DNA from 2 places in the Xanthobacter nonsaccharivorans genome. Region 1 is predicted to be linked to the other one. Evidence: riboswitches for the same ligand, from Rfam matches in the RefSeq annotation. Region 1 holds a riboswitch; the other holds the start of a gene.

Region 1 (7,122 bases):
CAGCCGCCACCGCCGGAGTGCTGGCGGGCGGCGTGCTCGCAGCGCTTGCCGGGCCGACGCTGGCGAGCTTTGCGGAGCAGCTGGTGGCGCCCTTCTTCCTGGTGGGCGCGGCGCTGCTGGCGGCGCTGGCCCACACCTGCTCGCTCGGGGTCGCGGTGACGCTGGCGGCCGATCCCACCACGCAGTTCCGTCCCCGGGCCACGGCGCCCCTCTCCGCCATCCTGTGGCCGACGCTGGTGGGCGGCGCGGCCTGGTTCGGGATGAACGCGGTCATGTCCGGCGCACCGCTGGCGCTGGTGGGCTGCGGCATCGGCGGGGCGGCGGTATTCGGCTTCATTGCCCTGCATGTGGCGGCCATGTATGCGCCTGCCGTGCCCCTCGCTTTCATCGGGGACAAGGTGCCCGCGGTGGCCATTGCCGTGTCCGGCGCCCTGCTGGTGGCGCTGGGCGTTCCGCTGCAGCGCCTCGGCACGCCGGAGACCATCACCGCTGCGCTCATCTGCGTGGGTGCCGGCTGGTCCATCGCCACCGTGGGCGCCACCGCCTGGATCTATCGGGCGGGCACGCCGAGCCGCGTTGCCCTCGCGCTCCACGACGGCGGGCTATTCCTCGGCGCCATCTGCGGCGCGCTGCTGGGTTATCTCCTGGCCTGACCTCGGCCCGGCTTGTCCTGCCCCTTGGCCTCGCGGCCAGTCCGGAGGTAGGGAAGGGGCCTTCGCGTCGTCCGGAGGCCTGTAGCGTGATCCATCCCTTTTCGCTGGAGGGCCAGACGGCCCTCGTCACCGGCTCGGTGGCCGGCCTCGGCTTCGAGATCGCCGCCGGGCTGGCGGTGGCGGGCGCGCATGTGCTGGTGAACGGGCGCGACGCGGGTCGCCTCGGCAAGGCGGTCACCGCCATTCATCACCGGGGCGGAAAGGCCGAGCCTTTTGTGCTCGACGTGTTCGATGCCGAGGCAGTGACCCGGGCCATCGCCGCCGCGCCGCCCATCCATATCCTCGTGAACAATGCCGGCGCGCGGGACCGGCGCGGCTTCCTCGACATGGAGGACGCCGATTTCCGCCGGCTGCTCGAGCTGGATCTCCTCGCGCCCGCGCATCTCACGCGGGCGGTGGCGCGGGGCATGGTGGGGCGCGGGGCGGGCGGGCGCATCATCAACATCACCTCCATCGCCGGGCCGCTGTCCCGGGCGGGGGATGCCGCCTACACGACGGCCAAGGGCGGGCTGGAGGCGCTGACCCGGGCTCTCGCCGCCGACCTCGGGCCGCACGGCATCACCGTGAATGCCATCGCCCCCGGCTATTTCCTCACCGAACCCAATGCGGAGCTCTCCCGCGACCAGGCGGTGGGCGAGTGGCTGTCGCGCCGCACCTCCCTCGGCCGCTGGGGGCGGCCGGACGAGGTCGCCGGGGCGGCGGTGTTCCTGGCCTCGCCAGCGGCGTCCTATGTCACCGGCCACGTGCTGGCCGTGGACGGCGGGTACATGGCGCACTTTTGATGGGTCTTGCTCTGGCGCCGCGCGGGCCCGGGCGTGGACTTGGCCTGCAGCGGGCCCGAGGCGCGCGCCTCAGCGCCTCCAGAAGCGCGGCAGGAACAGCACCAGCACGGTGAGGATCTCCAGCCGCCCCAGCAGCATGGTGGCGGTGAGCAGCCACAAGGCGGCGTCCGGCAGGCCGGCGTAATTGGACGCGGGTCCGATGATCGGACCGAGGCCGGGCCCGATGTTGGCGAGGCAGGCGATGGCTGCGGAGAAGGCGGTGCGCAAGTCCAGCCCCATCACGCTCAGCGCCGCGCCGACGATGAGGAAGGTGAGGATGAAGATGTAGACGAACGACAGCACCGAGGTGACCACGTCATCCGGGACCGGCGCGCCGCCATAGCGCAGGGGGAACATCCCGGACCGGAACGAGATGCGCTTCAGGTGCTGGCGGATCGCCTTGCCGGTGATGGCGATGCGCAGCGCCTTGATGCCGCCGGAGGTGGAGCCAGTGCAGCCGCCCACGAACATCAGCACGAAGAACAGCGTGTCGGAAAAGGCGCCCCAGTTGGTGTAGTCCGCCGCCATGAAGCCGGTGGTGGAGATGATGGAGGCCACCGTGAACAGCGCCCAGCGGAACGCCGTCTCGCCGGAGGCGACCCCCTGCAGGGTGAGCTGGAGGAAGGACAGCGCCGTGAACACCGCCACGATGGCGAGGAACAGGCGGACCTCCGGATTGGTGAACAGCCGCCGCGCATCCCCGCCCATGGCCCGCACATAGAGGGGAAATGGCAGGGCGGCGACCAGCATGAAGACGGTGGCGACATAGTCCACCGCCGGCTTGGAGAAGACGGTGATCGACTGGTCCGAATTGGCAAAGCCGCCGCTGGACAGGGTCGACATGGCGATGGTCACCGCGTCGAACGGGCCGAGCCCGGCAGCGATGAAGGCGAGGGCGCACGCCAAGGTGAGCCCCACATAGGCGATGAGCAGCCTTTTCGCGATTGCCCCCGCCCGCGGCAGGAACTTCTCCGACTTGTCGGAGGATTCGGTGCGGAACAGCTGCATGCCGCCCACCGAGAGCACCGGCATGACCGCGATGGCGATGGCGATGATGCCGATGCCGCCGAACCAATGCAGCAGCGCCCGCCACAGGAGGATGCCGGGGGACATGGCGTCCAGCCCCGACATGACGCTCGCCCCGGTGGTGGTGAGGCCGGACATGCTCTCGAACATGGCGCCGGTGAAGGACAGGCGCGCGTGCCCCCACATCAGCGGCAGAGCGGCGAAGATGGAGAGCACCACCCAGGCGGAGGTGGTGAGCAGGAAGGCCTGCCGCAGGTCCAGCTTGCCCATGGTGGCGCCGCGGCCGGACATCCACAGGAGCACGCCCACGAAGATGGTGATGGCCGCTCCGCCGACGAAGGCGCCCTGGCCGCCGGAGCGGGCGGCGAAATCCACCGCCGCCGGCGCCAGCATGGCGGCGCCGAGAATGGAGAGGAGGATGCCGAGCGTCGTCGCCACCGGGCGCAGGCTGAGCACCGAAACGGCCTCTGCCTCCACCTTGGGAATGCGCGCGTGCATGGCTCCTCCTCTCATGCGGGGGGTCAGTTCAGCACGCGCCGCGCATCCGGCACGTCGAGCGAGAAGGCCGGGATCTCGATGGAGAAGGTCTCGCCCTGTTCGGTCTTCATCTCATAGTGGCCGCACATGATTCCCGTGGCGGTGTTGAGCGGGACGCCGCTCGTATATTCGAACCTGCCGCCCGGGGGTAGGAGGGGCTCCTCCCCCACCACGCCGGCGCCGTACACCTCCTCGGTGCGGCCGTTGGCGTCGGTGATGATCCAGTGGCGGCCCTTCAGCTGCACGGTCTCCTGGCCCAAATTGGCCACTTCGATGGTATATGCCCAAAAATAACGGCCCTGGTCGGGCTCCGACCGCTCGGCCACGTAACGCGGCGTCGCGGTCACCTGAATATTCCGTGTGATGGCGCGGTACATACCCGCTCGAGCTCCCCTCACCGCGGGAGAAAATGCTCCCACGGCACTAGTGAACCCGCGTTGCCGCCCGCGCGCAACAGGCCCTGCCGTCGCGCGTGCGGAAGCCTTGCCTCACAAGGCTTCCGCACCGGCCGCAAGGTCCGCGATCAGGTCGTCGGGGTGTTCGAGGCCGACCGAAAGGCGAAGCAGCCCGTCGGAAATGCCCATCTCCGCCCGCGCCTCGGGGGTGAAGCGCTGGTGCGTCGTGGTGGCCGGATGGGTCAGCAGGCTCTTGGCGTCGCCGAGATTGTTGGAGATGCGGATGAGCCCCAGCGCGTTGGCGAAGCGGAAGGCCCCCTCCTTGCCGCCCTCCACCACGAAGGTCACCAGCGTGCCGCCGCCCTTCATCTGCCGGCGGGCGAGCTCGGCCTGGGGATGGTCGTCGCGGCCGGGGTAGATCACCTTCTCCACCTTGCCGAAGGCGGCGAGGGCGTCCGCCACCCTGGCGGCGCTCGCCTGCATGCGCTCCACGCGCAGGGCCAGCGTCTCCAGCCCCTTCAGCATGATCCAGGCGTTGAAGGGGGAGATGGAGGGGCCGGTCTGCCGCAGGAAGGTCTGCAGGTGGTCGGTGACGAACTGCTGGGAGGAGAGGATGGCGCCGCCGAGGCAGCGGCCCTGACCGTCCACGTGCTTGGTGGTGGAATAGACCACCACGTCCGCGCCCAGCTCGAAGGGGTGCTGGAGGAGGGGGGTGGCGAACACGTTGTCCACCACGAGGCGCGCCCCCGCCGCATGGGCGATCTGCGCCACCGCGGCGATGTCGATCAGCTCAAGCGTCGGGTTGGTGGGGCTCTCCAGGAAGAAGATCTTGGTGTTCGGCCGCGCCGCGGCCTGCCAGGCGGAAAGGTCCTTGCCGTCCACCAGCGTCGTCTCGACGCCGAAGCGGGGCAGGAAGTCCTCCAGGATCCAGCGGCAGGAGCCGAACAGGGCCCGCGCCGCGACCACATGGTCGCCGGCCGAGAGCTGGCAGAGCAGAGCGGCATTCACCGCCGCCATGCCGGAGGCGGTGGCGCGGGCAGCCTCCGCCCCTTCGAGCAGCGCCATGCGCTCCTCGAACATGGCGGTGGTGGGGTTGGAATAGCGGGAATAGACGAAGCCCGGATCCTCGCCCTTGAAGCGTGCCTCGCACGATTCGGCATTGTCGTAGACGAAGCCCTGGGTGAGATAGAGCGCCTCGGACGTCTCCCCGAACGGCGAGCGCGTGGTCCCGCCATGGACTAGGCGCGTCTCCGGGTGGAGTGTAAGGGGGTCCTTCGGGACGAAGCGGGAGGGAGAAGGGCTGGAGGCAGGCTTGGATGCCGCGGACATGACGGTCTCCGGAGGAGGCCGAGGGGATCAGGCGTGTGGATGCCTACAGCCGCCGTCCGGCGCGTGCGGGCTCCCCGTCTCATCGTCCCCGGCCTTTTAGCATGGTTCTTTAACGTGGCTGCAAGCCGGCCGGCTCAAATTCACCACAGGCACAAGGCAGTTAACTCCCGGCCTCCCCTTGGCGTCAAGGGTTTCGTCCGGTAAAGCGAACAAAAAGGACGGGAAAGCGGATATGTCGGTGCGTGCGAGCGAGCATCTGAAGCCCGGGATCCTGCCCGCCGAGGCCATCGCGGCGCTGAAGGCGTCGGGAGCCATTTCCTGCCGCAAGGCGCTGGACGACGACCAGATCCAGCCCGCGAGCCTGGACCTGAGGCTGGGCAAGACCGCGTGGCGCATTCGCGCGAGCTTCCTGCCGGGCGCGGGCGTGTCGGTCAAGGACCGGCTCGAAGACCTGGCGCTGCACGATTTCGATCTCACCAAGGGCGCGGTTCTGGAGACTGGCTGCGTCTATCTGGTGGAGCTGTTCGAGCGCATGAAGCTGCCGGCGGACCTCGCCGCCGCGGCCAACCCCAAGAGCTCCACCGGCCGGCTCGACGTGTTCGTGCGCGTCATCACCGATGGGGCGCGGGCGTTCGACACCATTCCCGCCGGCTACAACGGCCCTCTCTATCTGGAAATCTCGCCGCGCACCTTTCCGATCCTGGTGCGCACCGGCTCGCGTCTGTCGCAGGCGCGGTTCCGCCGCGGCGTCGCCCGCCTGTCGGACCTGGAACTGCTCACCCTCCAGTCCGCCGAATGCCTGGTGGATGCGTCGAGCCCGGACGTGGCGGCAGGGGGCATCGCCCTGGGCGTCGATCTGGCGGGGGATGCGCTGGGCGGCCTCCTCGGCTTCCGCGCCAAGAAGCATACGGGTGTCGTCGACGTGGACGAGGTGGGCGCCCTCGACGTGGAGGACTTCTGGGAGCCCATCCGCGTCCGGGAGGGCCGCGCCGCGCGGCTCGTGCTCGATCCGGATGCCTTCTACATCCTCGCCTCGCGGGAGGCGGTGCACGTTCCGCCGGACTATGCGGCGGAGATGGTGCCGTTCGATCCGCTGGTGGGCGAGTTCCGGGTGCATTACGCCGGCTTCTTCGATCCCGGCTTCGGCGATGCCGCCGCCGGCGGACGCGGTGCCCGCGCCGTGCTGGAGGTGCGCTCGCGGGAGGTGCCCTTCATCCTGGAGCACGGGCAGATGGTGGGCCGGCTCGTCTATGAGCGGATGGCCGGGCGCCCCACTACCCTCTACGGCGCCGACATGCGCTCCCATTACCAAGGGCAGGGGCTGAAGCTCTCCAAGCATTTCAGGCCGCTGGCCATCTGAGGTCCTGCGGCCCCGTCTCCGGCCGGCGCCGGGCGGGTGATGCGTCTCAGCCCTTGCGGCCGGACGGCGCGACGGCGCCGGCGGCGATGACATCCTCCTTGCGCCACGGCGTATTGTCCTTGAGCGCCTGCCGCAGCTCGCGCAGCGGCCGCAGCACCGCGTCCGAATAGGCGAGATAGTCGGCCACCAGCGGCAACACCTCCTTCACCGCCGTGTCGTCCGCGAGACCGAGGACGGTGGAGACGGCGGCATCCACCGCCGGCGTGGCGGCATCCGCGCTGCCCGCGCCCGCTTCACCCAGCACAACCTCGAAACCGGTGAGGGTGCGCGAGCGCGCCGCCTCCACCACCGCCATCACCTCCTCCTTCCCCCCCGCGGCGGCGAGGCGGTGGGAGACGTCTTCCATGAGGGCGAGATAGGTGATGAGCACGTCGAGGGTGGAGACGATGTTGGCCACGTCCCCCGCCGAATGGCCGAAGACGGATTCGGCGCCGAGCTGCGGCAGGCGCGCCCCCAGCAGCCGCACGTCCTGCACCAGTGGCGCGACGGAGGAGCGCTCCCCGGAATGGGGCCACCAGGAGGAAAAGGCGGTTCGGCAGCGCGTCAGCAGGCGCCGCACCTCCGGCCGCACCTGCTCGGTGAGATAGACCGGCAGCACCACGTAGGACACCACCAGGGCGATGCCGGCGCCGATGGCGGTCTCGTAGATGCGCGCCACCATGCCCTCCGGGCCGAGGCCGGAGATGATGTGCAGTCCCAGCACCACCGAGAGGCCCACGGCTGCGGAGGCCACGTCGTAGCGGTCCTTCTGCGTCACCAGGGCGACCATCTGCGCGCCCATGCAGAAGGCGGCGAGCAGCCAGATGTGCTCGCCCAGCGCCAGGAACATGCCGATGCCCACCCCCACGCCGATGAGCGTGCCCACCGTGCGGTAGCGCACC
Region 2 (7,122 bases), 1.2 Mb from region 1:
TCGGTCAGGCGCTCGCCCGGGACGATGGTGGCGATGCCCGGCGGATAGACCACGAAGGGGGTGGTGGCGATGCGGCCGGCGATGGCGTCGATGGGCAGATAGTCCACGTCGTTGCGCACCAGGCAGCGCGCCGCGTCGTGGGGCGACAGCGCGATGTCCGGCAGGTGCTCCGCGGAGAACTGCATGGCCTGCAGCGCGCTGACATTCGCGGCGCGGAAGAAGCGGTGCATGTCGCCGCACAGATCGCGCAGCCGCACCCCGGCATAGCGCGCCGGCCGCCGGCGATAGAATTCCGGAATGGCCTCCTCCAGCAGCGCATTGTCGTCGTGCAGCTTCTTGAAGGCGACGAGGCCCGAGATGAGCGTGCCGGCCTTCGACGCCTCGACCCCCGGGGTGAGCAGGAAGAGCAGGGAGTTGAGGTCGTTCTTCTCCGCCACGATGCGGTTCTCGCGCAGATATTGCGCCACCACGGGGGCCGGAATGCCGTGCTCCCCATAGCCGCCGCTCGCCCGGTCGAAGCCGGGGGTGAGGAGCGTCAGCTTGTTGGGGTCGGTCATGGCGAAGCCCGGCTCCATGCGGTCAAAGCCGTGCCATGCCGCCCCCGGCGTGAGATGCCAGAAGGCGGGATTGGTGGCGAGCTGGTCGGTGGAGACGCTTTCCCACGGCACCTCGTGCACCGCGCCGGGGCTCGACACATCGGGGATCGCCACCCGGTCGGGCACGAACGGCTCGAAGAACCAGCGCCGCTCGGGCCTGAGCTCCTTCTCCTCGAACTCGCGCCGCACCGCGCGGATCTTCTTCCTCAGCTCGATGCCAAGACGGATGGTGTCGTCCCACAGCACCTCGCCCGAGCGGCCCTTCATCATCTGCGCGCCCACGTCGAGGGAGGCGAACAGGGGATAGAAGGGCGAGGTGGAGGCGTGCTGCATGAAGCTCTCGTTGAAGCGCCGGTGCTCCACGCGCCGCTTCTGGCCGGTGATGTGCCGGTCCTTCATGTGGATCTGCGAGGCCTGGGAGAAGCTCGCCAGCTGCTTATGGGTGGACTGGGTGGCGATGATGCCGGGGGCATCGGGGCCGAGGTCCTTCAGCCCCATGGCGAAGCGCCCGGCATAAAGCGGGTGGAACTTCATGAAGCCGGCCCAGGCCTCGTCGAACAGGATGTAATCGGCAAGGTGCCCGATGGCACTCAGGATCATGTCGGCGCTGTGGATGGTGCCGTCATAGGTGCACTGCTCCACCACCGCCACGCGGAACGGGCGCGGCTTCTTCCACGCCTCCGGGTCCTTCACGAGCGGATGGGTGCGGATGCGCTCGCGCAGCGCCTGCTCATCGAACGCGGCGTAGTCCATGGGGCCGATGAGGCCATAGGCATTGCGCACGGTGGGCAGATAGAGCGGGATGCCGCCGGAGATCATCAGCGCGCCGTGATGGGCGGCCTTGTGGTTGTTGCGGTCGAACAGCACGAGGTCGCCGTCGGTGACGAGGGCGGAGAGCGCCACCTTGTTGGAGGTGGAGGTGCCGTTGAGCACGAAATAGGTCTTCTCGGCGCCGAAGATCTTCGCCGCCTCCTTCTGCGCCGCCAGCGCCGGGCCCTCGTGGGTCAGGAGGTCGCCGAGGTCGAGCACGGAATTGTCCAGGTCGTCGCGGAACACCGCCTCGCCCAGATGCTCCATGAACACCCGGCCGATGGGGCTGCGGGAGTAGAAGACGCCGCCGTTGTGCCCCGGGCAGGTCCACAGCTGGTTGCCTTCCTCGGCATAGTCCACCAGCGCGCCGAAGAAGGGTGTCTTCAGCGTCTCGGCATATTGCTTGAGGCGGCTGATGAGGTTGCGGGCGATGAAGGTGGGCGTCTCCTCGGAAAGGAAGACGTAGCCGTCGATGAAGTCCAGCACCTCCACCGGCACGTCCTCGAGGCGCTTCCTGCGGATGAGGAGGATGATGGGGAAGTCGAGGCCGCGCCGGCGCATCAGGTTGATGAGGGAGGCGGTCTTGCCCTCGAGCCCCTTCTTGCCCCAGTCCACCATCATGCAGCCGATGGCGGCGTCGGTCTGGACCGAGATTTCCGCGTCTTCCAGATTGCGGGCGCGCACCACCTCGAAGCCGGAGCGCTCGATCTCCGTGACGATCTGGTTGAGGCGCGCCCCCTCCAGGTCGTCCGCGTCGAAGGCCGGCGTCGCGAAGAGGAAGGTGAAGCGTCGGAAATAGTCCATGGGCCACCCGCGTTAGAGCGCGATTCCCCCTGGATGCGGGCGGATCGCCTCTGGTCTGCGCGGAGGTGTCCACGGGTTCTATGACAGGGCGACGACACTCTCGCCCATGGCACCGCAGGCGGGCCGAGCCCCGGCGACGGCGGCGGCAAGGAGACGGGGGCGCAGCTTCAGGGCGAGCATCCAGCGTGAAGGCATCATCAGGCCGGCCATCCGCCGCGCGGCGTGGGGCGGCGCTTGCGCGGGGATGATCCGCGATGTCCGGACCGCGCCCCCGAAGCCGGCCCGCCGGGTTGCGCCTTTTCCACCTCGGGCCTAAGGATGGGCAGCATCAAGAGTTGGGCTGACGCCCAACGCCAACCTGCTCTCCCGGGCAAGGTGGCGGCCCCGGCGAGGGGGATGTGGCCGAACCGGCAAACATCGGGCAAAGCCATGCGTCAGATTCCGCGCCCGATGCGCCCTGAACCGGAACCTGCGCCCATGAGCTCCACTCTGCCCCCCGCCCCCGCCATGCCTGCCCCCGCCCAGCAGTTCGCGAGCGACAATTACGCCGGCGTATGCCCCGAGGCGTGGCAGGCCATGGCGGAGGCCAATCCCGGCTCCGCCCCCGCCTATGGCGACGACATCTGGACCGAGCGTGCCGCCGACGCCTTCCGCGCCCTATTCGAGACGGATTGCGAGGTGTTCTTCGCCTTCAACGGCACGGCGGCCAATTCGCTCGCCCTCGCCTCGCTCTGCCAGTCCTATCACAGCGTGATCTGCTCGGCCCTCGCCCATGTGGAGACCGATGAATGCGGCGCGCCGGAGTTCTTCTCCAACGGCTCGAAGCTGCTCACCGCCGCCACCGAGGACGGCAAGCTGACGCCCGAGGCGATTCACGCCCTCACCGCCAACCGGCGGGACATCCATTTCCCCAAGCCGCGGGTGGTCACCATCACCCAGCCCACCGAGACCGGCCAGCTCTACAGCCGCGACGAGATCCTGGCGATTTCCGCCGTGTGCAGGGACCTCGGCCTCAGCCTGCACATGGATGGCGCCCGCTTCGCCAACGCCTGCGCGGCCCTCGGCGCCAGCCCGGCGGACCTCACCTGGCGGGCGGGCGTGGATGTGCTGTGCTTCGGCGGCACCAAGAACGGCATGGCCGTGGGCGAGGCCATCCTGTTCTTCAACCGCGCCCAGGCGGAGGATTTCGACTACCGCTGCAAGCAGGCGGGGCAGCTCGCCTCCAAGATGCGCTTCCTGTCCGCGCCCTGGGTGCGGATGCTGGAGAGCGGTGCGTGGCTGCGCAATGCCGCCCACGCCAACGCCTGCGCCCGCCATTTCGCCGGACGGGCGGCATCGCTGCCGCGCGTGGAGCTGGTGTTCCCGGTCTGCGCCAATGCCGTGTTCCTGCGCCTGCCGGCGGCCGTGACCGACGCCCTGCGCGCCAGGGGCTGGCGCTTCTACACCTTCATCGGCGACGCGGCGCGCTTCATGTTCGGCTGGGACGCGGACCTGCGCAACGTGGATGCGTTGGCGGACGACATCGCCGCGGCGGCCGCGGCATCGAGCCAGCCCTGAACAGGCTGGAGGGCGTTTCACCCATCCCGGGGAGCCGCGCTGCGGTCCCGATGATCGGACCGCGCTCCGGCGTCACACGCGCGAACCTGTTGGCGAGCCATCATCGCCGGTTGAAGCCCGCTGCCCGGCAGGCTTAGCTTCCCCTTGGGGACTCGCTCTCCGCCACCGTCCAGACACGGAATGCGACAGACATGATTGGCACCGACTACATCCTGCGCGCGCTTGTCGCCGACGGCATCGGCCACCTGTTCATGGTGCCGGGCGGGCTCGTCGATCCCTTCCTGCCGGCGCTCGACCGAACCCCCGGCCTCGTGCCGGTGGTCGCCGCGCACGAGGGGGGCGCGGCCTATATGGCGGACGGCTACGCCCGCGCCAGCGGCACGTTCGGCGCCTGCATGTGCATCGGCGGGCCGGGCGCCACCAACACGGTCACGGCGCTTTCCGCCGCGCAGTCGGACCTCTCCCCCGTCCTGCTGCTGAGCGGCGAGGTGGCGAACTATGCGCAGGGCCTCGGCCTGTTCCAGGATGCCACCGCCGGCACCTTCAACGACAGCCTCGTGCTGGCACCGGTGACCGCCGAATCCTACAGCGTTCCGGATGTACGCGCCCTGCCGCGCGCCCTGAGCGGCGCGGTGAAGCGCATGCTCGACGGCGCCCGCGCGCCGGTGCACCTCTCCATTCCCCACGACGTGCAGGTGGGCACCGTGGACGCGGAGCCTGCCGCCCTTTCCGCCGGCATCCTCCGCTCCCAACCGCTGGACATCGAGGCGGCGGCCGGGCTGTGGAGGCTGCTGGGGAGCGCCGGGCCGGCGCCGCGCGTCGCGATCCTGGCGGGCGGCGGCATCATCGCCGACGACGCGGCGGCGGCCCTGGTGGAGGCGGCGGAGCGGTTCCACATCCCGGTCGCCACCACCGAGCATTCCAAGGGCCTGTTCCCGGAGGATCATCCCCTCTCCCTCGGCGTGTTCGGCTATGCCGGCAGCCCGCAGGCGACCGACGCGCTGCTTGCCAGCGACCTCGACCTCCTCATCGTGCTGGGCGCGACGCTGAACGTGCGCGATTCCATGTACTGGTCGGGCCAGCTGAACCCCCGGCTGGGCGTGCTCTCGGTGAATGTCTCCGCGGTCCATGTGGGGTGCCACGACGGCGACGAGACGTTCGTGGGCGGGCACGGCGGCGCTTTCGCCCGCTGGCTCGCCCGGGCCGGCGAGGCGGAGGCCGCGCCGCTGGCCGCCGGCGTCGAGGCCCGCCGGGCCTGGATGAGCGCCGTGCGGACCAAGCCCCGCTTCTATGACGAGGCCAATGCCGCCAGCGCGCAGGTGCCCATCCATCCGGCCCGCCTGATCCGCGAGACGCGCAAGGCCATGCCGCGCGACACCATCGCCCTGGTGGACAGCGGCGCCCACCGCGCCTTCGCCGTGCATTATTGGGAGAGCTACGCGCCGCGCACCTTCCTCACCGCCTCCGGCCTCGGCCCCATGGGCTGGGCGATCCCCGCCGGCATCGGCGCCAAGGCCGCGCGGCCGGACGCCCCGGTGGTGGTCTTCACCGGGGACGGCTGCATGCGCATGCACGGCATGGAGGTGCAGAGCGCCGCGCGCAACGGCCTGCCGGTGATCTACGTGGTGAGCAACAACCAGGCCCTCGGCAACGTGTGGCTGCGCGTCCACGGCGAGGGGCCGACCCCCGCCCGCGTCACCGAGGCGCCGGACCAGGACTGGGCCGCCTTCGCCCGCGCCCTCGGGGCGGAGGGGGAGACGGTGCGCACCGCCGACGCCATCGGCCCTGCCCTGCAAAAGGCCCTGGCCTCCGGCCGCACCACGGTGATCGACGTGAAGACCGAGCGCGCCGCGCCCACCCCCATCGAGCCTTATGCCGCCGCCGCCGCAGCCTATTCCTACCACGCGTGAGGGAGCCGAGCGCATGGCCAGCCTTCCCGATCCCACCGCGACGCTCACCGGCGCCGGCCGGGCCATCTATGAGGACATCCTCGCCCGCCGGCAGGCCAAGGGGGTGGACCATCTCGGCCCCTACATTCCCTTGCTGAACCATCCGCAGTTGGCCCGCCTCATCGAGCAGCTGGGCTATTTCTACAAATATGACTCCGCTTTGCCCCGCGACGCCTACCAGCTGGTGGTGCTGATCCTCGCCGCCCGCTCCGGCGTCACCTTCGTGTGGGACGACCATGTGGCGGCGGCGCGCGCGGCCGGGCTGCCGGAAGCCGTCATCGACGCCGTGAAGACCGCCGGCGGCGCGCCCTCCGCCCCCCTGCCGGCGCCGTTCGACACCGTCGCAGGCCTTGCGGACGCGGCCTTCGCCTTCCGCTCCATCCCGGAGGCATTGCAGGCCCAGGCCATTTCCCGCTTCGGCGTGACCGGGCTGCTGGAGCTCGTCACCCTCTGCGGGTTCTACACCATGATGGGCATGGTGAACGCCTGCTTCGACGTGCCCCTGCCCCACCGCAAGGAAAGCTGAGATGCTCGCGCTCGAAATCCTCGTGGTCGGCCTGATCGGGACAGCCGTCCTGGACATCTGGCAGCGCATCTACGAGCGCATCGCCGGCCTGCCGCCGTCCAACTGGGGCATGATCGGGCGGTGGGTCGGCCATTTCCCAGAGGGCGAGTTCACCCAGCCTGACATCGGCAAGGCCGCCCCGGTGCCGAACGAGGTGCCTCTCGGCTGGCTGGTCCATTATGTGGTGGGCATCGGCTATGCCGCCGTCTACCTCATCCTCATGCGCTTCGTGTTCCACGCACCGCCGAGCCTTGCGTCCGCGCTGCTTTTCGGCGCGCTTTCGGTGAGCGTGACCTGGTTCGTCATGGAGCCGGTGCTCGGCGCCGGCGCGCTGGCAAGCCGGGTTCCCGCCGATATTCGCACCAGGGTGATGGCGCAGGACTTCACCAGCCATCTCTCCATCGGCTTCGGCATCTGGCTCGGCACCAAGGTTGCGCTGCGCCTATACGGGATGTGACGGCGCGGCTGGCCTCTTGTCGCGCGGCGCCATGCACCGTCGCGGCATCAGGCCGATGCCGCTTGCCACGTCGGACCAGGGATGCGAGGCAGCGCGTCCAGGGCGGCGCTTGCCGTCGTGGTCCGGCACGTCTTCGGAAGCGGGTGTTCCATGAGTTCCATCCTCGCAGGCTTCCTGTCCCTCCTCGCCATCTGCGGCGGTGCGGTGATCGGCCTCTGGCTCGCGCCCAAGCTGCCGGAGCATCACCTCACCGGCGAGACGGGAACAGCCGTGTCGGTCTCCATGGCGGTGGTCGGCACGCTGGCGGCGCTCGTGCTCGGCCTCATGGTGAACAGCGCCAGCTCCTCCTTCAGCGCGCGCACCACGGCCATCGAGGCGCTGGCG

What was found. A riboswitch is a leader RNA that binds a small molecule or an ion and turns the genes downstream of it on or off. The one in region 1 is predicted to bind S-adenosylmethionine.
Region 2: it holds a riboswitch for S-adenosylmethionine, as region 1 does, so the genes downstream of both, V5F59_RS10780 (threonine aldolase family protein) here and V5F59_RS05335 (O-succinylhomoserine sulfhydrylase) in region 1, are expected to answer to the same signal.

What each region holds. Positions count from the first base shown of each region.
Region 1 is NZ_CM195526.1:1,156,199-1,163,320, forward strand. It holds gene V5F59_RS05315 (MFS transporter) at 1-653, shown strand, start outside; gene V5F59_RS05320 (SDR family oxidoreductase) at 740-1,495, shown strand; gene V5F59_RS05325 (TrkH family potassium uptake protein) at 1,565-3,058, opposite strand; gene apaG (Co2+/Mg2+ efflux facilitator ApaG/CorD) at 3,082-3,474, opposite strand; gene V5F59_RS05335 (O-succinylhomoserine sulfhydrylase) at 3,586-4,821, opposite strand; SAM riboswitch at 4,898-4,978, opposite strand; gene V5F59_RS05340 (2'-deoxycytidine 5'-triphosphate deaminase) at 5,054-6,181, shown strand; gene V5F59_RS05345 (FUSC family protein) at 6,228-7,122, opposite strand, start outside.
Region 2 is NZ_CM195526.1:2,350,364-2,357,485, reverse strand. It holds gene V5F59_RS10785 (Orn/Lys/Arg family decarboxylase) at 1-2,210, opposite strand, end outside; SAM-I-IV-variant riboswitch at 2,531-2,638, shown strand; gene V5F59_RS10780 (threonine aldolase family protein) at 2,688-3,767, shown strand; gene V5F59_RS10775 (thiamine pyrophosphate-binding protein) at 3,959-5,677, shown strand; gene V5F59_RS10770 (carboxymuconolactone decarboxylase family protein) at 5,691-6,242, shown strand; gene V5F59_RS10765 (DUF2938 family protein) at 6,244-6,738, shown strand; gene V5F59_RS10760 (bestrophin-like domain) at 6,889-7,122, shown strand, end outside.